Regions from separate parts of the Rhizobium sp. BK456 genome, predicted to be linked through region 2. Evidence: predicted binding sites of a transcription regulator. Region 2 holds the regulator's gene; the other holds the start of a gene.
The links. Region 2 encodes PhoB, which activates phosphate uptake and scavenging genes when phosphate is short. Its sites were predicted from a motif close to TGTCATNNANCTGTCAT; they were not measured.

Region 1 (11,640 bases), on a different contig from region 2:
TGCGAAATCGGCCGTGCCGGAGTGGCTCGGTTTCCACACCGGCGCGCCGCTGACCACGGAGAAGGCCGAGGCACGCTTCGCCTTCACGGAAGCCGGTACCACGCTTTGCCCCTTCAGCCTCTTCGCCTCAGGCACGCAGGAATATCCCGACCGATCGACGACGCTCGTGATCGAACTTTCCGCACTCGAGGGTGGGCGCAGGCTGGCGCTGATGGGTCCCGGGATTCAGAGTGTGACGGAAATCGCGCCTGTCGGCCTGCAGGAGACTTTCCTGCGGCTCTGGACCGAAAACCGCGGGCTCTTCCCGCGCGGCATCGACATCGTGCTGACATCGGGCAATCGCTTACTCTGCCTGCCGCGCACCACCAAGATCACAGCAATGGAGATCTGAGCTCATGTATGTTGCCGTCAAAGGTGGCGAGGCCGCCATCGCCAATGCCCACCGCCTGCTGGCAGACCGCCGTCGCGGCGACCGTTCGCTGCCGGCGATCGGCATCGACCAGATCGTGGCGCAGCTGGCGCTCGCCGTCGACCGGGTGATGGCCGAGGCCTCGCTTTTCGACCGCACGCTAGCCGCACTCGCCGTTCGCCAGTCGCGCGGCGATATGATCGAGGCGATCTTCCTGCTGCGCGCCTATCGCACGACGCTGCCGCGCTTCGGCTATTCCAGGCCGCTCGACACGGCTGATATGACGATCGAACGGCGGATCTCGGCGACCTACAAGGATCTGCCGGGCGGCCAGCTTCTCGGGCCCACTTTCGATTATACCCACCGCCTGCTCGATCCCTCGCTGCTTGAGGACGAAACGGTCGAGGCGCCTGCCCAGCGCGCCGCCGAAACCGGCCGCGTCATGCGGGTCTCCGAGATCCTCGGCGAGGAAGGCCTGATCGAGGCCGACGGCGACATGCCCGAAGATCACGAGATCGGCGACCTGACCCGCGAGCCGATGGAATTCCCGATGACCCGCGACCTGCGCCTGCAGGCACTGGCCCGCGGCGACGAAGGCTTCCTGCTGGCGCTCGGTTATTCCACCCAGCGCGGCTATGGCCGCAATCACCCCTTCACCGGGGAAATTCGCATCGGCGAGGTCGAGGTGGAATTCGACGTGCCGGAACTCGGCTTCGCCGTCTCGCTCGGCGTGATCCAGGTCACCGAATGCCAGATGGTCAACCAGTTCAAGGGCTCCGCCAAGGCGCCGCCGCAGTTTACCCGCGGCTACGGCCTGGTCTTCGGCCAGAGCGAGCGCAAGGCGATGGCGATGTCGCTGGTCGATCGCGCGCTTCGCGCCGAAGAGCTCGGCGAGGATATCACCGCGCCGGCGCAGGACGAGGAATTCGTCATCTCCCATTCCGACAACGTCCAGGCGACCGGCTTCGTCGAGCACCTGAAGCTCCCGCATTATGTGGACTTCCAGGCCGAACTCGATCTCGTCCGCCGCATGCGCCGCGAATTCGAAGCCGCCCGCAGCAGCGGCGAAGACATGAAGGAAGCCGCCGAATGAGCGATCTGGCCAGCTACAACTTCGCCTATCTCGACGAACAGACCAAGCGGATGATCCGCCGCGCCATCCTGAAGGCGATCGCCATTCCGGGCTATCAGGTTCCTTTCGCCTCGCGTGAAATGCCCATGCCCTATGGCTGGGGCACCGGCGGCGTGCAGGTGACGGCCTCGATCATCGGGCCCGACGACGTGCTGAAGGTCATCGACCAGGGCGCCGACGACACGACCAATGCCGTTTCCATCCGCGCCTTCTTCCAGAAGGTCGCCAATGTCGCGGTGACGACGCATACCAAGGATGCGACGATCATCCAGACGCGCCACCGCATTCCCGAAGAAAAGCTCGGGGTCGGGCAGGTGCTCGTCTACCAGGTGCCGATCCCCGAGCCGCTCCGCTTCCTCGAGCCGCGTGAGACCGAGACGCGCAAGATGCACGCGCTCGAAGAATACGGTCTCATGCATGTGAAGCTCTACGAGGATATCGCCCATAACGGCCGCATCTCGCGGACTTACGCCTATCCGGTGAAGGTCCACGGCCGCTATGTCATGGACCCGTCGCCGACGCCGAAATTCGACAATCCGAAGATGCATATGTCGGAGGCGCTGCAGCTCTTCGGCGCCGGCCGCGAGAAGCGCATCTATGCGGTTCCGCCCTATACCGACGTCGTCAGCCTGGATTTCGAGGACTATCCCTTCGATATCCAGCGTTTCGATAAACCCTGCGCCCTCTGCGGTGCCGAGGATGTCTATCTCGACGAAGTGGTTCTCGACGACAAGGGCGGGCGGATGTTCGTCTGCTCCGACACCGATCATTGCGAAGACCGCCGCGCGCACGGACATGCCGGCGAGATGCTGGCCCGGGAGGCTGCAGAATGAGCGATATCCCGCTTCTCAAAGTCCATGACGTTTCGAAATTCTACGGCAGCCGCATCGGCTGCCGCGATGTCTCCTTCGATCTCTGGCCGGGCGAAGTGCTGGCCATCGTCGGCGAGTCCGGCTCCGGCAAGACGACGCTGCTGAATTGCCTCTCCACCCGGCTGCTGCCGACCACCGGCAGCGTCGAATATCACATGCGCGACGGCAGCTACCGCGATCTCTACCGCATGAACGAAGCCGAGCGGCGTTTCCTGATGCGCACCGACTGGGGCTTCGTGCACCAGAATCCGGCTGACGGCCTGCGCATGGCGGTGTCGGCGGGCGCCAACGTCGGCGAACGGCTGATGGCGATCGGCGACCGGCACTACGGCAAGATCCGCGCCTCGGCGATCGACTGGCTGGAACGTGTCGAGATCGATGCCGACCGCATCGACGACCAGCCGCGCGCCTTTTCCGGCGGCATGCGCCAGCGCCTGCAGATCGCCCGCAATCTCGTCACCGGCCCGCGCCTCGTCTTCATGGACGAACCCACCGGCGGCCTCGACGTCTCGGTGCAAGCGCGCCTGCTCGATCTGGTGCGCGGCCTCGTTAACGATCTCGGGCTCTCGGCGATCGTCGTCACCCACGATCTCGCCGTCGCCCGCCTGCTCTCGCACCGGATGATGGTGATGAAGGACGGCTACGTCATCGAACACGGGCTCACCGACCGGGTGCTCGACGATCCGCGCGAACCCTACACGCAGCTGCTGGTCTCCTCGATCCTGCAGGTCTGAGCGCCACTGCAGGTCAAAAACCAGGAAAGAAGACATCATGCCAACGCCCCTCGTCGTTTCCGAAGTCTCGAAAAGCTTCACCATGCATCTGCGCGACGGCATCCGGCTGCCCGTCGTTTCCAATGTCGCCTTCTCGGTCGCCTCAGGCGAATGCGTCGTGCTCGGCGGCCCATCGGGCGTCGGCAAGAGCTCGCTGCTGAAGATGATCTACGGCAATTATGCTGTCGACACCGGCCAGATCCTCATTCGTCACGACGGACGCATCGTCGATCTCGCCGCCGCCGATCCGCGCACCGTGCTCCACGTGCGGCGCCATACGCTCGGTTACGTCAGCCAGTTCCTGCGTACCGTGCCTCGCGTCGCGGCGATCGACGTGGTCGCCGAACCGCTGGTGGCGCGCGGCGAGGACGCCGGCACGGCGCGGGAAAAGGCCGGCGCCCTGCTTGCCAGGCTCAACCTGCCGGAAGCGCTCTGGCAGCTTCCGCCCGCCACTTTCTCCGGCGGCGAACAGCAGCGTGTCAACATCGCCCGCGGCTTCATCACCGAACACAGAATCCTGCTCCTCGACGAACCCACCGCCTCGCTCGACGCCCGGAACCGTGCCGTCGTCGTCGGCATGATCGAGGAAAAGAAGCAGGCGGGCGTCGCCCTTCTCGGCATCTTCCACGACGGGGAAGTACGCGAGGCGGTCGCCGACCGCATTCTCGACGTTCAGCTCTTCTCTCCCGGAAAGATCGCCGCATGAACCGCAAGCTGGGTATCGAGCCCTCTATCCATGAGACAGCCTCCGTCAGCGAGTCCAGCTTCGGACGCTATACGGAGGTTTCCGAACGCTGCCGCATCAGCGAGGCGACCTTCGGCGACTATTCCTACATCATGCAGGACGGCTCCGTCTGGTGCGCGACGATCGGCAAGTTCGTCAATATCGCCGCCGCCGCGCGCATCAATGCCACCAATCATCCGACCTGGCGGGCGACGCTGCATCATTTCACCTACCGCGCCGCCGATTACTGGCCGGACGGCGACATGGAGGAGGACTTCTTCGCCTGGCGGCGCGCAAACCGCGTGACGGTCGGGAATGACGTCTGGATCGGCCATGGGGCGACCCTCCTGCCGGGCGTCACCGTCGGCAACGGCGCGGTGATCGGCGCCGGCGCCGTCGTCTCGAAGGACGTGGCGGCCTACTCGATCGTCGGCGGCGTGCCGGCTAAATTGATCCGCGAGCGCTTTCCGAAAGCGGTCGGCGAGCGTATGGACAGGCTTGGCTGGTGGGACTGGGACCATGACCTTCTGCGCCAGGCGTTGCAGGATTTTCGCAACCTGAGCGCGGAAGATTTTCTAGCGAGATACGGTGGATAAACCTCCGATATAGGCACGGAGAATTGTGACACGAACTACACAAATATGACATGCGAGGTTCATCAAGCGGGACTAATGCGATCCTGACCAAAGGACTGGATCGCAAGGGAAGAGCATGATGTTCGAGCTCAAGAATGTCACACGCCGTTTCGGAAAAAAGCTCGCCGTCGATTCCGTCACGCTCGCCATCCCGCAGGGCCAGATGGTCGGCATCATCGGCCGCTCCGGCGCCGGCAAGTCGACGCTGCTGCGGATGATCAACCGGCTGCAGGAGCCGAGCTCCGGCTCCATTCATTTCGCCGGCGTCGAGGTTTCCGGGCTTCGCGGCGGGGCGCTGCGCAACTGGCAGCGCGACTGCGCAATGATCTTCCAGCAGTTCAACCTGGTGCCACGCCTGGATGTCCTCACCAATGTCATGCTCGGCCGCCTTAACCACCGCTCGACGCTTCTCAGCCTCCTCAACATCTTCACCCGCGAGGAACGTGTGCATGCGATCGCAGCGCTCGAACGCCTCGGCATCGAGCAGACGGCGTTGCAGCCAGCCGGCACGCTGTCCGGCGGCCAGCAGCAGCGCGTGGCGATCGCGCGGGCGCTGATGCAGAACCCGAAGATGGTTCTTGCCGACGAGCCGATTGCCTCGCTCGATCCGCTGAATGCCAAGATCGTCATGGATGCGCTGCGCGATATCAACGAGCGCGAGGGCATCACCGTCATCACCAACCTTCATACGCTCGATACCGCCCGCAACTATTGTGAGCGCATCGTCGGCATGGCCGGCGGCTGTGTCGTCTTCGACGGCAAGGGCTCGGAACTGACCGCCGAGGCGGTGAAGGCGATCTACGGGACGGACAGGGATGGTGCCGGCATCGACGAAACGATGACCTCGACATCCATCAATCCGGCTCCCGAGCGGGCAGACAATCAATCCGCCGGCACCCAACCGCTGGCGCTGGCCGGCCTCTGAGCGAGGCGGCCGCGATCGAACGCCCGCGTCAAGGGCACACTTCTTCGTAACGGAAGACCGGGGGCACCGGTCAATAGGAGAGACGACATGTTGAAGAAAGCACTCTTTGCGGCAACGGCGCTCTTCGCGCTAGCCGGCGCTGCCCATGCAGCCGATCTCAAGGAATTCCGCATCGGCATTCTCGGCGGCGAAAACGAAACCGACCGCTTGCGCAACTATGCCTGCCTTGCCGACCACCTGAAGCAGGAATTCGGCTTCGAGAAGGTGTCGCTGTTCCCCGCCGCCGATTATGACGGCGTTATCCAGGGCCTGCTCGGCGGCACGCTCGACTTCGCCGAACTCGGCGCTTCCGGCTACGCAGCCGTCTCGATCAAGGATCCGAAGGCCGTTACGCCGATCCTGACGACGCAGCAGAAGGACGGCTCGACCGGCTACTACTCGATCGGACTGGCGCTCAAGTCCTCCGGCATCAAGACCATCCAGGACGCCAAGGGCAAGAAGCTCGGCTACGCCGATCCGGACTCCACCTCGGGCTATCTCGTGCCGCTGACCCAGATCCCGAAGGACACGGGCATGCCGAACGACAAGTTCTTCGCCTCGACCCAGTTCAACGGCGGCCATGAGAACAACCTTCTCGCCGCTTACGACGGCAAGGTCGACGTCGCCGTCGACGATTCCTCGGGCATCGGCGAATTCAAGGACGGCTACACCTCCGGCACCTTCCGCAAGGAAGTCGACAAGGGCGCCGTCGATCCGAACAAGCTGGTCGAAGTCTGGCGCTCGCCGCTGATCCCGAACGGCCCGCTCGTCGTTCGCAACGCGCTCGGCCAGGACTGGCAGACGAAGCTCGCAGCCTTCTTCACGGCTCTGCCTGAGAAGGATCACAAGTGCTTCGCAGCTGTCGAAGGCGGCGACTACAAGGGTTACGTCCCGGTCAAGCACGACTTCTACAATGCCGTCGTCGAAGTCCGTAAGGCTGCCATCGGCGGCTGATCGGCTTTTGGAATGCGGGGCGGCCGGAAACGGCCGCCTTTTATGTTTGATCGGGCGAGGCGTCCATGACTGTTGCCGATACACAGCCGCATATGCAGAGCACCAGGGAGATCCGCACCGCCTGGGAGCGGATGGTCGCCAGGCGCCGCTTCTACACCATCCTCGGCCTGGTTATTCTGATTGCGGCTTTCGCAAGCTCCGTTCGCTTCGCCGACGAGAGCAATGCCGGCCATTTCTTCGACCGCCTGCCGCATCTTTTCGATTTCCTGAGCTGGCTCATCCCTAAGGATTGGAACGACGTCTGGCGCGCGCTGTTCGACACTGCGAGCGTAAACGACAAGGGCGGCGAAGAATTCAATTTCGACAAGGGCCGCGTCTACGTCTGGGGCGCCTTCTATATCCCTGAATATTTCGAACTGATGATCGTGACGATCAACGTGGCGCTGATTTCGACGATCGTCGCCTTCATCTTTGCCGTTCCCTTGAGCTTCTTTGCCGCGCGCAATCTGACGAGTTCATGGCCGCTGCGCATCTTCACCAAGCGCCTGATGGAATTCCTGCGCGCCTTCCCCGAGATCGTCATCGCCGGCCTGTTTTCGGCGATCCTGTCGATCGGGCCGGTCGCCGCCATCATCGCCATAACCCTGCACACGATCGGCGCGCTCGGCAAACTCTTCTACGAGGTGGCCGAAAATATCGACATGAAGCCGCATGAGGGCATGAAAGCCGTCGGCGCCAACTGGTGGGAGCGGGTGCGCTTCGCCGCCGTGCCGCAGGTGCTGCCGAATTTCACCTCCTATGCGCTCTTACGCCTCGAGATCAACGTGCGTGCCTCGACCATTATCGGCGCCGTCGGCGGCGGCGGCATCGGCGAGGAGCTGAAGCTTTCGATCTCGCGTGGTTTCGGCGCCAAGACGATGGCGCTCGTTTTGATGCTGTTCGTGACGATCGTCGCCGTCGACCAATTCTCCGCATGGCTGCGCCGCCGCCTCGTCGGCGAGCACGCCTTCCTCCTGCAACATTGAGGCCGCCATGACGGTGATCGACGCCAACCGCATGCACGAAATCGAAGCGCGCTATCCGGAATATTTCCACCGCTCGTTCCGCCAGCGTTTCGGCGGGCTGATGATCCTAATCGCGACGCTGCTCTACAGTCTCTATGCCGTCTGGTTCTTCGACCTGCCCAAGCTTTTCGCCGAAGCCCATTGGGAACGCGTCGGCATTTATCTCAGCCAATGGGTGAGCTACGACGTTCAGCCGGAATTCCGCATCGAGGACGACGGCTCGATCGACATCCGCTATCCGCGCTTCTCGCCGCTCGGCGACAATCCGCATCCGGACTGGCTGGTCAACAATCCCGACGGCAGCATCACCGTGTCGATCAGCGGCACCAGCCGTACGGTCACCGTTTCGAAGAGCCAGACGGTCGTCACCGCCCACGGCATCACCGTTCCGGTCGATGTTTCGAGCGGTGCGCCTGAGGTGGTCGGACCAGTGCCCGGCTGGATGACCGTCTATAACGACAATGTGCTTGCCGATCTCGGATTTGCCGGTAATGTCAGCATCTCAGTCGACCGAGTGAAGATCCGCAAACGTTTCATCGGCTGGGCAAATTTCATCTTCGACACGCAGTCGTCCTTCTTCGACAAGCCGCTCGGCGAGGTCGTCGGCCTCATCGTCTCCGGGCCGCGCATCAAGCCCGACCAGTCCAACCTGTCGCTCGCCTTCGACGACATCTGGAACAACAGCGAATGGCAGCATGGCGACGTCTGGACCAAACTTTTCCAGACGATCGTCATGGCATTCCTCGGAACGCTGCTGGGGTCGCTCGCCGCTTTCCCGCTCGCCTTCCTGGCGGCACGCAACATCACGCCGAACCGGCTCCTCAATCAGATCCTCAAGCGTTTCTTCGACTTCCTTCGTTCGGTCGACATGCTGATCTGGGCGCTGTTCCTGACACGCGCCTTCGGGCCCGGCCCGCTTGCCGGCAGCGGCGCGATCTTCCTCACCGAGACCGGCACACTCGGCAAGCTCTATTCCGAAGGGCTGGAGAATATCGACAACAAGCAGCGGGAAGGCATCAAATCGACCGGCGCTCAAACCGTGCTGGTCCATCGTTACGGCATTATGCCGCAGATCGTTCCCGTCATCGTCAGCCAGACGCTCTACCAATGGGAATCGAACGTGCGTGGCGCGACGATTATCGGCGCCGTCGGCGCCGGCGGCATTGGTCTCAAACTCTGGGAGGCGATGCGCACCAACGCCAACTGGGAAAACGTCGCCTACATGGTCATCCTGATCCTGATCGTCGTCTTCCTTTTCGACGCCGCCTCGAACGCGCTGCGCCACCGGCTGATGGGCACGAAAACCCACTGATCCATCGGCTGGAAAGGCCGTGGCGGCGCTGCCGCCATCATCATTCTGTCACGGAAATCTTTTAGCCGGGAGCCTGCTTGCGGTTCGCCGCCAAATCACTGCACATTGCGCTCCCCGTTCGACGATCCCCAGGATAAAAGCCTTGCGCTACGCTCTCTATTTTTCGCCGCCGAAGGATGATCCCCTGACCGGCGCGGCCTCGCTCTGGCTCGGCCGCGATGCTTTCAGTGACGAGACCTATCCTGCACCGGAGCATGAGCGGCTCGGTGCGGCAGAGCAGTTCGAGCTGACTGCCGATCCGCGCCGCTACGGCTTTCACGCGACGATCAAGGCGCCGTTTTCGCTCGCCGCTTCGGTCACCGAGAGGGATCTTATGGCCGTCGTCGAGGAGTTTGCCGCGCGCACTGAAGCCTTCGAGATTCCCAAGCTGGTGCTCGGCCAGCTCGGCCGTTTTTTTGCCCTCGTTCCCGGTTCTGTTCATCAACCGCTTCAAGATTTCGCCGCGAAGGTGGTAAGATCCTTCGAACCGTTCCGCGCAGCGCTTACCGAGGCCGATATGGCGCGGCGCAACCCGGAGAAGCTCAGCGACAGCCAGCGCGCCAATCTGCAGCGCTGGGGTTATCCTTATGTGATGGAGGATTTCGGCTTCCACATGACGCTCACCGGCCAGGTGCCCGAGCCACGCGCCTCGGTGATGAAAACCATTCTGACCGAGCGTTTTGCCGATTTCACCGGCCGGCCGCTTACGATTTCCGGCCTCGCCGTCTTCACCGAGGAGACGCGCGGCGCCCCGTTCAAAGTTCATTCCTGGCTGCCGCTTTCCGGCGCCAAAAGCTGAAAGACCCGACGAGATGAGCAAAGAGACCGTGTTTTCCAACGCCCGCATCGTTCTCGAGGATAACATCCTCGCAGGCTCGATCCTCATTCGCGACGGCAAGATCGCCGACATTTCCGAAGGAAGCTCGGTAGCCGGCGAAGATTTCGAAGGCGACTATGTCATTCCCGGCCTCGTCGAGCTGCATACCGACCATCTCGAAGGCCATTATCAGCCGCGTCCCGGCATCCGTTGGAACAAGACAGCCGCGGTCCAGGCGCATGACGCCCAGATCGTCACATCGGGCATCACCACGGTGTTTGACTGCCTGCGCATGGGTGCGGATGAGGACGGCGGCTTCGAACATGGCGAGATGCGGGAAATGGCCGACGCCATCCAGTCGGCGGAGAAGGAAGGCCGGCTGCGCGCCGAGCATCTCCTCCACCTGCGCTGCGAGGTCTCGGCCGACAATGTGCTCGAACATTTCGGCGATTTCGAAAACGATCCTCATGTGCGGCTCGTTTCGCTGATGGACCATGCGCCCGGCCAGCGGCAGTTCCAGACGATGGACCAGTATATCTTCTACTACCAGAAGAAGCGGGGCCTGAGCGACGAGGTCTTCGCCCGTTTCGTCGCCAAGCGCCAGGCCGAATCGGCGCGAAATTCGACGCCGCACCGCAATGCCATCGCCAAGGTCTGTGCCGAACGCGGCATCACGGTCGCCAGCCATGACGATGCGACGCTGTCGCATGTCGGCGAGGCGATCGACAACGGCGTGCGGCTTGCCGAATTCCCGACCAGCTTCGACGCCGCCCGCGCCTCGCACGAACACGGCATGAGTGTGCTGATGGGTGCGCCGAACATCGTGCGCGGCAAATCCCATTCCGGCAATATCGCCGCCCGCGACCTCGCCGAGATGGGCGTGCTCGACGTGCTGTCCTCCGATTACGTGCCGCTCAGCCTGCTGCATGCGCCCTTCATCCTCGCCGATGAAGTCGAGAGCATTACCCTGCCGAAGGCAATCGCCATGGTGACGTCGACGCCGGCGCGCACCGTCAGTCTCAACGACCGCGGCCGGATCGCCACCGGGCTGCGCGCCGATCTCGTCCGCGTCCACCGTTCGCATGGCGTGCCGGTGACACGCTCCGTCTGGCGCCAGGGACGCCGTGTCGCATGAGCCCGTACGAACCCCATCCAGGAGCCGGAGCCGAACGCGGCATCATGGTCGTCGTCGTCGGGCCGAGCGGCGCCGGCAAGGACACGCTGATGAACCTTGCCGCCCGGCATTTCGCCGGCCGCGCCGACATTCATTTCACCCGCCGCGTCATCACCCGGCACCGCGACGCAGGCGGCGAAGACCATCTTTCCGTCTCCCTCCAGGGGTTTGCCGCCATGGAGCAGTCGGGCTCCTTCGCCGTTTGGTGGGAGGCCCATGGCTTGAAATACGGTATTCCAGCCGAGGTCTCGGTGGCATTGTCGCGCGGCCATGTCGTCGTCGCCAATGGTTCACGCTCGGCGCTTCACCGTTTCCAGTCCGCTTTCCCGCGGCTCAAGGTGATCAACGTCACCGCTCGCCCGGAAGTGCTCGCCAGCCGGCTGGAGGCGCGCGGGCGCGAGACGCATGAGGATATCATGGCGAGACTCGCCCGCGGGCCGCTGACGGTGCGCGGCGACTATGACGTGGCGGAGCTCGACAATAGCGGCTCGCTCGAAGAGGCCAAGCAGAAGATGGTCACGATCCTCGATGGGCTGCTCGCCGAGGTATGACCGCAATTGAGAGGAAGGGCATGCGCGCCATCAAAGTGGTCGGCTACGATCCTTCCTGGCCGCGGCTCTTTGCTGACATCGGCGCCGAAATCTCCATCCTGCTCGGCAATCTCGTGCTGTCCATCGACCATATCGGCAGTACCTCGGTGCCCGGGCTCGCCGCCAAGCCGAAGATCGACCTCGACGTCGTCACCATCTCCGACGACGTTCTGCCGAAAGC
Region 2 (11,640 bases):
CTAGCAACAAGCGTGCGACCGACCCTTCGGTGCTGGTTGCCGCCAATTATCCGGTTCTGCTGCGCGATGCGATCGTCAAGCACCTGAACATCAACGCCTCGAGCAAGCCTGACGTGCGCGATGCATCCGCCATGCTTTCCAAGGGTGCGCCGATCCAGCTGCGCGACATGGTCGTCGCCGACCCGTCGATCATCGGCAAGACCGTCAATGTCACCGTGCTCGCCGACGCCAACGTCGACAGCGCCAACAAGGGCCAGATCGACCTCTCGGTCGATGAGAAGAACCGCAAGGTCAACGACAAGCAGGTTGGCTGGATGAACGAGCTGAAGGCGAGCGGCGCTCTGCACAAGCAGTTCAACACCGGCCTCTTCGTCAACGGCAATTCCAGCCGTCCGGAGGCCGCGGGCCTTGGCGTTGCGCTCATCGGCTCGCTCTACCTGATGCTGATCGTGCTGGTGCTGGCTCTGCCGATCGGCGTTGCCGCCTCGATCTATCTCGAGGAGTTTGCGCCGAAGAACAGGCTGACGGATCTGATCGAGGTCAACATCAACAACCTCGCCGCGGTTCCCTCGATCGTCTATGGTCTGCTCGGCCTTTCCGTCTTCATCAACTTCGTCGGCCTGCCGCGTTCGGCCTCGCTGGTCGGCGGCCTGGTGCTGACGCTGATGACCCTGCCGACGATCATCATCGCGACGCGCGCCGCGCTGCGCGCCGTGCCGCCGTCGATCCGCGCCGCAGCGCTTGGCCTCGGGGCCTCGAAGATGCAGATGGTATTCCACCATGTTCTGCCGCTCGCCATGCCCGGCATCCTCACCGGCACGATCATCGGCCTGGCGCATGCGCTCGGCGAAACCGCGCCGCTGCTCTTGATCGGCATGGTCGCCTTCGTCGCCAACGCGCCGACGACACCGCTCGATCCCTCGACGGCTCTGCCGGTGCAGGTCTATATGTGGGCGAACGAGGCCGAACGTGCCTTCGTCGAGCGTACTTCGGGTGCCATCATCGTCCTGCTCCTGTTCCTGATCGTCATGAACATGGGCGCCATCCTCTTGCGTCGTCGCTTCGAGCGCCGCTGGTAAACGGAGTTACAGATCATGAACATGTTGACGGAAGCTGCAGTTGAAAAGGCGCTGGATCAGAAGATGAGCAACGTCCCGTATAAGATGATCGGTCAGGATGTCTCGGTTTATTACGGCGAGAAGCGCGCGCTTTTCGATGTGAACCTGAACATCCGCGAAAACACCGTAACCGCGCTGATCGGCCCGTCCGGCTGCGGGAAGTCGACCTTCCTGCGGAGCCTCAACCGCATGAACGACACGATTGACGGCTGCCGCGTCGCCGGCAAGATCACCCTTGACGGCGACGATATCTATGATCCCGATATCGACGTCGTCGAACTTCGCGCCCGCGTCGGCATGGTTTTCCAGAAGCCGAACCCGTTCCCGAAGACGATTTACGAAAACGTCTCCTACGGCCCGCGCATCCATGGCCTGGCCAAGTCGAAGGCCGATCTCGACCAGATTGTCGAGACCAGCCTGCAGCGCGCCGGCCTCTGGAACGAGGTCAAGGACCGGGTGCATGAATCCGGCACCGGTCTGTCGGGCGGCCAACAGCAGCGCCTCTGCATTGCGCGTGCCGTCGCCGTCAGCCCTGAAGTCATCCTGATGGACGAGCCCTGCTCGGCGCTCGACCCGATTGCCACCGCCAAGGTCGAGGAGCTGATCCACGAACTGCGTGAGAATTATACGATCGTCATCGTCACCCACTCCATGCAGCAGGCCGCGCGCGTCTCGCAGCGCACCGCCATGTTCCACCTCGGCAATCTGGTCGAGGAGAACGACACCGATAAGATGTTCACCAATCCCGACGATCCGCGCACCCAGGACTACATCATGGGTCGCTTCGGCTGATTTTGGCGTCACCAAGCCTTCCCGTTATTCGAGGATAAAGCCCCATGGCATCGACACATATTTATTCTGCCTATGATGATGATCTGAAGTTCCTGTCCAGGCGGATTTCCGAAATGGGCGGCCTGGCCGAGCAGATGGTCGCCGAATCCGTCCGGGCGCTGGTCAACGGCGATACCGCGCTGGCCCAGAAGGTGATTTCCGACGACGTGATCCTCGATCACGCCGAGCGCGAAATCGGCGACAAGGCGATCGTCACCATCGCCCGCCGTCAGCCGATGGCCTCGGACCTGCGCGAAATCATGGGTTCGATCCGCATCGCCGCCGATCTCGAACGCGTCGGCGACCTCGGCAAGAACACCGCCAAGCGCGTCATCGCCGTGCAGAGTACCGGCGTCCCGCGCAAGCTCGCCCGCGGTCTCGAGCATCTGTCCGAGCTGGCGCTCGTCCAGCTCAAGGAAGTGCTCGACGTCTACACGACACGCGCCGCCGACAAGGCGAGTGCGATCCGCGAGCGCGACAACGAGATCGACGCGATGTACACCTCGCTGTTCCGCGAGCTCCTGACCTACATGATGGAAGATCCGCGCAACATCACCAGCTGCACGCATCTTCTCTTCTGCGCCAAGAACATCGAGCGCATCGGCGATCACGCCACCAACATCGCCGAGACCATTTATTACATGGCGACCGGAGCACAGCCGGAAGGCGACCGTCCGAAGGACGACAGCGCCAACACCGTCGGCGCGGTCACGGAATAACCGCCTAAACCAGACGATTGCGCGCGCGCCCATGTGGGGCGCGCGAAAAGGTCGCAGCCAATTTTTGTGAATTTGCGCAGGATGCATTGCTTAAATCACCCCCGGTTTAAGGATCATGCGCGAGGAGACCGACACGCATGATCCCGAGAGTTGCAGTTGTTGAAGACGAGGAAGCCCTGAGCGTGCTTCTTCGCTACAATCTCGAAGCTGAGGGCTTCGAGGTCGATACCATCCTTCGTGGCGACGAGGCCGAAATCAGGCTTCAGGAGCGCACGCCCGACCTTCTTATCCTCGACTGGATGCTGCCCGGCGTCTCCGGCATCGAACTTTGCCGGCGACTGCGCATGCGACCGGAAACCGAGCGCCTGCCGATCATCATGCTGACGGCGCGCGGTGAGGAGAGCGAGCGCGTCCGCGGATTGTCGACGGGCGCCGACGATTATGTCGTCAAGCCTTTCTCGACCCCGGAACTCGTCGCCCGCGTCAAGGCGATGCTGCGCCGCGCCCGCCCCGAGGTGTTGTCGACCGTGCTGAAATGCGGCGATATCGAACTCGACCGCGAAACCCACCGCGTCCACCGCAAGAGCCGCGAAGTCCGCCTCGGCCCCACCGAATTCCGCCTCTTGGAATTCCTGATGTCGTCGCCCGGCCGGGTCTTCTCCCGCTCGCAGCTCCTCGACGGCGTCTGGGGCCACGACATCTATGTCGACGAACGCACCGTCGACGTCCATGTCGGCCGCCTGCGCAAGGCGTTGAACTTCTCCAACATGCAAGACGTCATCCGCACCGTCCGCGGCGCCGGCTATTCGATGGAAGCCTGAGGGGTTTCCATCTTTTGTGCCGGTGTCGGCCCCTCACTCTAACCCGACCGGGGTCGAGCCACTCGTCTCGACCCGTCCTTCGGACCCCCTTAAACGGGGCGAGGAGACGTGTCCTACGTGACGTTGGAGAGGGACCGAGAGGTCGCGGCATATCCCCTTCGCCCCGCAAGCGGGGAGAAGGTGCCGGCAGGCGGATGAGGGGCAGCCACACCCAGCCCACTCGCATAAAAAAACGGGCCACTCGGCCCGTTTTCGAATTCTCTGCAATGTCGCCCGCTCAGCTCGCCCGCGCGGCGGCGCGGCGGCGTTCGTTCACCGGCTGGTAGGCGAGCTTCTGGTGATAGCTGCAATAGGGCGAGTTGTCGGGGGATTCGCAGCCGCAGAAGTGGAAGTCGTCCTTCAGCGGATCGCCGACCGGCCATTTGCAGGTGCGTTCAGTCAGTTCCGTCAGGCCGAGGCGGCGCGAGATCGGCACGACCACGTTGCCCTTCGGCACGTATTCCATTTCCTCGACCGTTTCGATCTCGATCTCTTCCTTCAGCATCGTCGCGCCCTGCTGGCGGGTAACGGTGCGGGTAGCGATCCGCGAGGCGTAGTTCGGTGCGCGCGGTGCCGATGTATTGCGTTTCGGCGTGCGCGCCGCGGCGGCCGTGCCGCCGGCCTTGGCGCGGCCGGGAAGGCTCAGCCGGTGAACCTTGCCGATCACAGCGTTTCTGCTGACACCGCCAAGTTGCGCCGCGATCTGGCTGGCGCTCAGTCCTTCGGCCCAGAGCTTCTTGAGTTTCTCGACCCGCTCGTCTGTCCAGTTCATGCCCTGTCTCCACCTTCTGCGTTGGTGATGGCAGAATCCCTCACCGTTGTCCCGGAAGCCTCCGAAACAAGAAACGCTTGATCAATTTTGGTGACTAGTTCCGCCGCATGCAGTCTAGTAATTGAACTTTAACCTAGTGTGAGCCTGACTCCGTGACAAGAGTCGCATGAATCAGGATGAATCGAATTCGGAGTTTTCCCCAACTTGCTTCCGCTGCGTGGCATTTCTGCAATATTGCCTGTTGAAGGCCGAAAACACCGCTGTACAAGCTTGCTGCATGCGCTAAGGGCGCAGTTTTGTTGACATTGCAGCGCGAAAAGGAAATAGTACCGCTGGCCGCCGCAAGGCGGCATTTTTGATTTTTCGGGCCTGGTTTTCTTAGCCGGAGTCCCATGTTTGACAACGCTGATCGGGAGACCCGCGCCATGGCTGAAGCCGCGCCGCTTTATGACACCTATTCTCGTGCCCCACTGCGGTTCGAGCGAGGCGAGGGCGTATGGCTGATCACCGAAGGCGGCGAGCGTTATCTCGATTTCGGCGCCGGCGTCGCCGTCACCTCGGTCGGCCATAGCAACCCGCATGTGGTTGGCGCGCTGAAGGAACAGGCCGACAAGGTCTGGCACCTCTCCAACATCTATGAGATCCCCGGCCAGGAGCGCCTCGCGAAGCGGCTGACGGACGCCACCTTCGCCGACAAGGTGTTCTTCACCAATTCAGGCGCCGAGGCGCTGGAATGCGCGATCAAGACGGCGCGCCGCTACCAGTTTTCCAAGGGCCATCCCGAGCGCTTCCATATCATCACCTTCGAAGGCGCTTTCCATGGGCGCACGCTCGCGACCATCGCTGCCGGCGGCCAGGAGAAATACCTCGAAGGCTTCGGCCCCAAGGCGCCGGGCTTCGATCAGGTGGCCTTCGGCGACATCGAAGCCGTCCGCGCCGCCATCACCGATGCGACGGCTGGAATTCTCATCGAGCCCGTGCAGGGCGAAGGCGGCGTCCGCCCGGCCACGCCTGAGTTCATGAAGGCGCTTCGCCAGCTCTGCGACGAAAACGGCCTGCTGCTGATCCTCGACGAGGTCCAGACCGGCGTCGGCCGCACCGGCAAGCTCTTTGCTCATGAATGGTCGGGCATCACGCCCGATATCATGGCGGTCGCCAAGGGCATTGGCGGCGGTTTCCCGCTCGGGGCCTGCCTTGCGACCGCTGAGGCCGCCTCCGGGATGAAGGCCGGCACGCACGGCTCGACCTATGGCGGCAATCCGCTCGCAATGGCCGTCGGCGGTGCCGTGCTCGACATCATCCTCGCCGATGGCTTCCTCCAGCAGGTGCGCGACGTAGCACTCGTCTTCCGTCAGGGACTGGCCTCGCTGAAGGACCGCTATCCCGATGTGATCGAGGATATCAGAGGCGAGGGGCTGCTGCTCGGCGTCAAGGCGGCGGTTCCTTCAGCCGAACTGCTGCAGGCGATCCGCGCCGCGCATCTGCTCGGCGTGCCCGCCGGCGACAACGTCATCCGCCTTCTTCCGCCCCTCGTCGTCACCGCCGAGGAAGCCCGCGAGGGCCTTGCCCGCATCGAGCGCGCCGCCGAGAGCATCCGCGCCTCCAAGGTCAAGAAGACGGCTTGAAAGGATTGCGCCTGCGGGCGCACGACAGGTAAGAACATGGCTCCTAAACATTTCCTCGACCTTTCGGCGGTCACCTCAGCCGACCTCAGAACCATCATGAACGATGCGCTCGCCCGCAAGCAGGCCTTCAAGGCCGGCAAGGGCGACAAGCCGCTCGCCGGCAAGATGCTGGCGATGATTTTCGAAAAGCCGTCGACCCGCACCCGCGTCTCCTTCGATGTCGGCATGCGCCAGCTCGGCGGTGAAACGCTGTTTCTATCAGGCACCGAGATGCAGCTCGGCCGCGCCGAGACGATCGGCGACACCGCCAAGGTGCTGTCGCGTTATGTCGATGCGATCATGATCCGCACCACCGAACATTCCAGGCTGAAGGAGCTTGCCGAGCATGCGACCGTGCCGGTGATCAATGCGCTGACGGATGACACCCATCCCTGCCAGATCATGGCCGATATCATGACGTTCGAAGAGCACCGCGGCCCGATCAAGGGCAAGACCATCGCCTGGACCGGCGACGGCAACAATGTGCTGCATTCGCTGGTCGAAGGGGCGGCGCGTTTCGGCTACCGCATGAACATGGCCGTGCCCCTTGGTTCGGAGCCCAAGGATCACTATCTGAACTGGGCCCGCAATGAGGGCGCCGAAATCATGCTCTGCCATGATGCCGACCGTGCGGTCGACGGCGTCGATTGCGTGGTGACCGATACCTGGGTCTCCATGAATCAGGAACATCGGGCCCGGGGTCACAACGTCTTCCAGCCTTATCAGGTCAACGCGGCCTTGATGGCCAAGGCCGGCAGCGATGCATTGTTCATGCATTGCCTGCCCGCGCATCGCGGCGAGGAAGTGACGGACGAGGTGATCGACGGCCCGCAATCCGTGGTCTTCGATGAGGCGGAAAACCGTCTTCATGCGCAGAAGTCGATTCTTGCTTGGTGCCTGGGCGCGATCTGAACCACAATCGGACGCCGCGTGTGAAAACGCGCGGCCGCGCGAGCGAAGGGCACCCTGTCCTTTCGCTTGAAAACTAGGAGTGAATCCATGGCAGAAGCTGCAGCCGCCCTCGGCCAGTTCGATTTCGCCGGCGATGACCATGTCGTCCCCTTCCAGGTGGAGGGTCTGGACGTGCGCGGCCGCGCCGTCCAGCTCGGCCCGATGCTCGACGCGATCCTCGAGCGCCATCATTACCCCGCACCCGTCGCCCGGCTGCTTGCCGAAGTCGTGGTGCTGACGGTGTTGCTCGGCACCTCGCTGAAATTCGACGGCAAGTTCACCGTGCAGACCAAGGGCGATGGCCCGGTCGACCTTCTCGTCGCCGATTTCTCGACGCCGGAAAATGTCCGCGCCTATGCCCGTTTCGATCAGGCGTTGCTCAACAAGGCCATTGAAGCTGGGGAAACCGAGCCGGAGCAGCTGCTCGGCCGGGGCGTGCTCGCCTTCACCATCGATCAGGGCAAGTTCGGCCAGCCCTACCAGGGCATCGTCGAACTCGACGGCACCTCGCTCGAGGACATCGCCGGCGTCTATTTCCGCCAGTCGGAGCAGATCCCGACGCGCGTACGCCTGGCCGCGGCCGAACTCTTCGACCGCGACGATGCCGGCAAGCCGCGCCATCGCTGGCGGGCAGGCGGCCTTGTCGCCCAGTTCCTGCCTGAGGCGCCGGAGCGCATGCGCCAGCCGGATCTCCACGGCGGCGACGGCGACACCGGCGGCCGCCCGCATGGTGAGGACGACGCCTGGACCGAAGCCCGATCGTTGGTCGAGACCATCGACGCCGATGAATTGACCGACCCGCTGGTTGGCACCGAGCGGCTGCTGTTTCGCCTGTTCCACGAACGCGGCGTCCGCGTCTACGAACCGCGGGCGGTCTTCGACCGCTGCAGCTGTTCGCGCGACAAGATCAAGGGCGTGCTGAAAGGCTTTACCGCCGAGGAGATCGAGGCCAGCCAGGAAGACGGAGAAATCGCAGTCACCTGTGAATTCTGCTCGACCACCTACCGCTTCGAGCCGGCCGAACTTCAGCCGGCCGAATAGGCGCGGTTGAGCACGCACAGAACGAATACAAAAGATTAGCGATGATGCAGCACGGTGACTCGACTTTCGGTAGTCACTGTGCACCAATTATCCAATTGGTTCGGGGATGGGGACTTCATGCGTATTTTTTATGTCGTAGTCGCACTCATGGCTGCGATGCCACGAATTGGCTTGGCTGATGATAAGGCAATCCAATGGAAAGAGGTCGGGGGCTGGACCGTGGCTGTCGACCCGACTTTAGACAATGGCTGTTTTGTTCTGACTTCCTTTGATGATGACACCATTTTTCGTCTCGGTTTCAATTTCCGAAAAAAGGACAAACCTCTGTACATTCTGCTTGGAAATCCGAACTGGAAATCCTTGGAGAAAGGTAAGCATTATCCCATCGAACTCTCGTTAGACCAGTCTCGATGGACGGCTGATGCGAGAGGTCTTGATCTCGATGGCCTCAAATCATTGTGGATCGATACCGACGATACCGACTTGATTGAGGAGTTCGCTGGTAAACTGAGTTTCCGCGCCCGCTTTAACGGAAAAGAGATTGTTGCCCTCGGTTTGAAAGATTCCGAGAGGGCAGCGGATGAGTTGCTCGCTTGCCAAAAGGCGGTAAACGATGCGGTCATGAAACAGCCGGGGCCGCCACAATCAAAAGATCCGTTCGAATCAAAGCCAGGCACCCAAGCCTCGGATCTTTTTGACCTTTAGTTGATTGCTGACTGGGCAAGCCCGAGGATCCACGGCGGGGGGTACGGCGCCCATGTTGGTACTGACTGGAAGGCTGCAGCCGGCCGCGTCCGAGCGCAGTGCTTGCCGCATGGGTCCTCGGGTCAAGCCCGAGGACGACGGAGCGTTGGGAGAAACGAGCGGCAAGAGGCGGGACGTCTCGGAATTCCAGCAAAATGCGCAAACGATTTTGCGTAAGAAGCACGTAAAGCGAACCCACATCCAACAAAACCGCTGCACACTTTTGATGAATTTGCTGCCGGCCGCTCGCCTCTTGCCGGTCGTTGCCCCACCCTCCGTCGTCCTCGGGCTTGACCCGAGGACCCATGCGGCAAGCACGGCGTTCGCGTTCGAACTGACAAGCAACCCGTCAGTTGAGCACGCGCAACAGCCCCGGTGAATCCAGCGAGAAAGCGGGAATGTCGACATCGAACATCTCGCCTTCATCCGTTTCCATCTGGTAATGGCCGAACATCAGGCCGGACGGCGTGTCGAGCGGGCAGCCGGAGGAGTATTCGTAGGTGTCGCCGGGGCTGAGACGCGGCTGTTCGCCGACGACGCCGGGGCCGGTCACCTCGTCCACCTGTCCGTTCTGGTCGGTGATATTCCAGTAGCGGTTGACCAGGCGAACCGCGATGGCGGAATTGTTGCTGATGACAATCCGGTAACCCCAGACATAGCGATCGTCTTCTGGATCGGATTGCTCCTCCAGATAGAATGGCTCGACGACGACTTCGATATCTTTTGTGAGGGCGCGATACATGCCTTGCACCTTAGTCAAGATATGTTACCCGTATCTTATAAGAGGCGCTGTCCGTCAAGAAACGGAACGTTGATCGTGACTAAAACGGTCCTGATCCAAGCTGTTTCGATCGTTAAGCCTAATTGACAGTGTTAATTTCACTTCCGAACGCCGGCACCGCCGAACTTGTTCCCCGGCCGGACCGCAGTGAGGTCCGGCCTATCACATCGTGGCGTGCCGAACCCCCGAGGGGTCCGGCCGCCATGGGTGGGATCAGGCCGAGACCTTGGCAAGCGCCTTGGCGAAATCCTCGATCAGATCGTCGGTATCCTCGATGCCGGCCGAAAGGCGGACCGTGCCCGGGGAAATGCCGAGTTCGGCGCGCGCCTCCTCCGTGAGGTTCTTGTGCGTCGTCGTCGCAGGATGGGTGATCAGGCTCTTGCTGTCGCCGAGATTGTTGGAAATCTTGATGATCTCGAGCGCGTTCTGCAGCGCGAAGGCCGCCTCCTTGCCACCCTTCAGCTCGAAGGCGACGAGGGTCGAGCCGCCGGTCATCTGCTTGGCGATGATGTCGGCCTGCGGATGGTCCTTGCGGCCGGGATAGATCACTTTGGCGACCTTGCTCTGCTCAGCCAGGAAATCGGCGATCTTCGCGGCATTCTGCGTCTGCTGCTTCACACGCAGCGGCAGCGTCTCGATGCCCTTCAGCAGCGTCCAGGCGTTGAACGGCGACATGGCCGGGCCGGTGTGGCGGAAATAGTCGTGCAGGTTCTCGTCGATCCAGTCCTTGTCGGCAAGCACGACGCCGCCGAGGCAGCGGCCCTGGCCGTCGATATGCTTGGTGGCGGAATAGACGACGATATGGGCGCCGAGTTCCAGCGGCTTCTGGAAGAGCGGCGTCGCAAAGACATTGTCGACGACGACCTTGGCGCCGATCTGGTTGGCGAGCCTGGCGACACCTGATATATCGACCACTTCGAGTGTCGGGTTGGTCGGGCTTTCCAGGAAGAACACCTTGGTGTTCGGCCGGATCGCCTGTTCCCAGTTTTCCAGATCACGGCCGTCGACCAGCGTGCACTCGATGCCGTATTTCGGCGCCAGAGTTTCCACCACCCAGCGGCAGGAGCCGAAGAGGGCGCGCGCGGCAACGATATGATCACCAGCCTTGACCTGGCAGAGGATGGCCGCGCTGACGGCCGCCATGCCGGAAGCGGTGGCGCGGGCGTCTTCGGCGCCTTCGAGCATGCACATGCGCTTTTCGAACATGTCGTTGGTCGGGCTGCCGTAGCGGGCGTAGATGTAGCCGTCCGTCTCGCCCTTGAAGCGGGCTTCGGCCGCCTCCGACGTCTCATAGACGAAGCCCTGCGTGAGATAGATTGCCTCGGATGTTTCGCCATATTGCGAACGCAAGGTTCCGCCGTGGACGAGTTGGGTTGCCGGGCGCCAGGTCTTGCTCATGCCATCACCTTCACATAACAAAAAAACCGGCCGCAAAAGCAGACCGGTTTCAACCCGGTCTTTTTAGCCACTTGTTTAACGTGGCTGCAAGCCGACCGGCCAAATCACCACGGGATAATTCTGCAATACTGCTGTTAGCTGCTTGCGTCAATTCCCCGTATTTGGTTTTGTCGGCGGCAAATGATGGATGAGGCATGATGGCTCGTGAAACGGGAATTCTGGCGGACCGCGCGATCTCGGCGCTGTTCGAAACGGGGCGTCTGATCTCCGAACGGGAGCTGGACCGTGACCAGATCCAGCCGGCAAGCCTCGACCTGCGCTTAGGCGCCAAGGCTTTTCGCGTGCGCGCCAGCTTCATGCCCGGCCCCTCGCACCTGGTCTCGGACAAGCTCGACCGCCTTAGCCTGCATGTCATCGACCTTTCCGAAGGTGCGGTGCTCGAAACCGGCTGCGTCTATATCGTGCCGCTGATGGAGAGCTTGGCGCTGCCGGCCGACATGTCGGCCTCGGCCAATCCGAAGAGCTCGACCGGCAGGCTCGATATCTTCACCCGCGTCATCACCGATTACGCCCAGGAATTCGATAAGATCCCGGCTGGCTATGCCGGCCCGCTTTATCTCGAAATCAGCCCACGCACCTTCCCGATCGTCGTGCGCCGCGGCTCGCGCCTGTCGCAGATCCGCTTCCGCGTCGGGCAGGCCCTGCTCGGCGAGCCGGAATTGTTGAAGCTGCATGAAAGCGAAACGCTGGTCGCCAGCAAA

Region 1: the regulator PhoB is predicted to act here: its motif matches at 4,541-4,557, upstream of phnC (phosphonate ABC transporter ATP-binding protein).

Annotation. Positions count from the first base shown of each region.
Region 1 is NZ_JACIAO010000013.1:59,757-71,396, forward strand. Features, by position in the region: gene phnH (phosphonate C-P lyase system protein PhnH) at 1-391, shown strand, start outside; gene FHX03_RS28935 (carbon-phosphorus lyase complex subunit PhnI) at 396-1,502, shown strand; gene FHX03_RS28940 (alpha-D-ribose 1-methylphosphonate 5-phosphate C-P-lyase PhnJ) at 1,499-2,374, shown strand; gene phnK (phosphonate C-P lyase system protein PhnK) at 2,371-3,147, shown strand; gene phnL (phosphonate C-P lyase system protein PhnL) at 3,185-3,892, shown strand; gene FHX03_RS28955 (DapH/DapD/GlmU-related protein) at 3,889-4,506, shown strand; gene phnC (phosphonate ABC transporter ATP-binding protein) at 4,625-5,470, shown strand; gene phnD (phosphonate ABC transporter substrate-binding protein) at 5,558-6,463, shown strand; gene phnE (phosphonate ABC transporter, permease protein PhnE) at 6,529-7,488, shown strand; gene phnE (phosphonate ABC transporter, permease protein PhnE) at 7,496-8,839, shown strand; gene FHX03_RS28980 (DUF1045 domain-containing protein) at 8,982-9,677, shown strand; gene FHX03_RS28985 (alpha-D-ribose 1-methylphosphonate 5-triphosphate diphosphatase) at 9,691-10,830, shown strand; gene phnN (phosphonate metabolism protein/1,5-bisphosphokinase (PRPP-forming) PhnN) at 10,827-11,420, shown strand; gene FHX03_RS28995 (GrpB family protein) at 11,441-11,640, shown strand, end outside.
Region 2 is NZ_JACIAO010000001.1:883,014-894,653, reverse strand. Features, by position in the region: gene pstA (phosphate ABC transporter permease PstA) at 1-1,079, shown strand, start outside; gene pstB (phosphate ABC transporter ATP-binding protein PstB) at 1,095-1,910, shown strand; gene phoU (phosphate signaling complex protein PhoU) at 1,955-2,668, shown strand; gene phoB (phosphate regulon transcriptional regulator PhoB) at 2,806-3,489, shown strand; gene FHX03_RS04690 (GcrA family cell cycle regulator) at 3,767-4,300, opposite strand; gene FHX03_RS04685 (aspartate aminotransferase family protein) at 4,726-5,925, shown strand; gene argF (ornithine carbamoyltransferase) at 5,962-6,876, shown strand; gene FHX03_RS04675 (Hsp33 family molecular chaperone) at 6,964-7,956, shown strand; gene FHX03_RS04670 (hypothetical protein) at 8,074-8,661, shown strand; gene apaG (Co2+/Mg2+ efflux protein ApaG) at 9,050-9,442, opposite strand; gene FHX03_RS04660 (O-succinylhomoserine sulfhydrylase) at 9,695-10,879, opposite strand; SAM riboswitch at 10,922-11,000, opposite strand; gene FHX03_RS04655 (2'-deoxycytidine 5'-triphosphate deaminase) at 11,074-11,640, shown strand, end outside.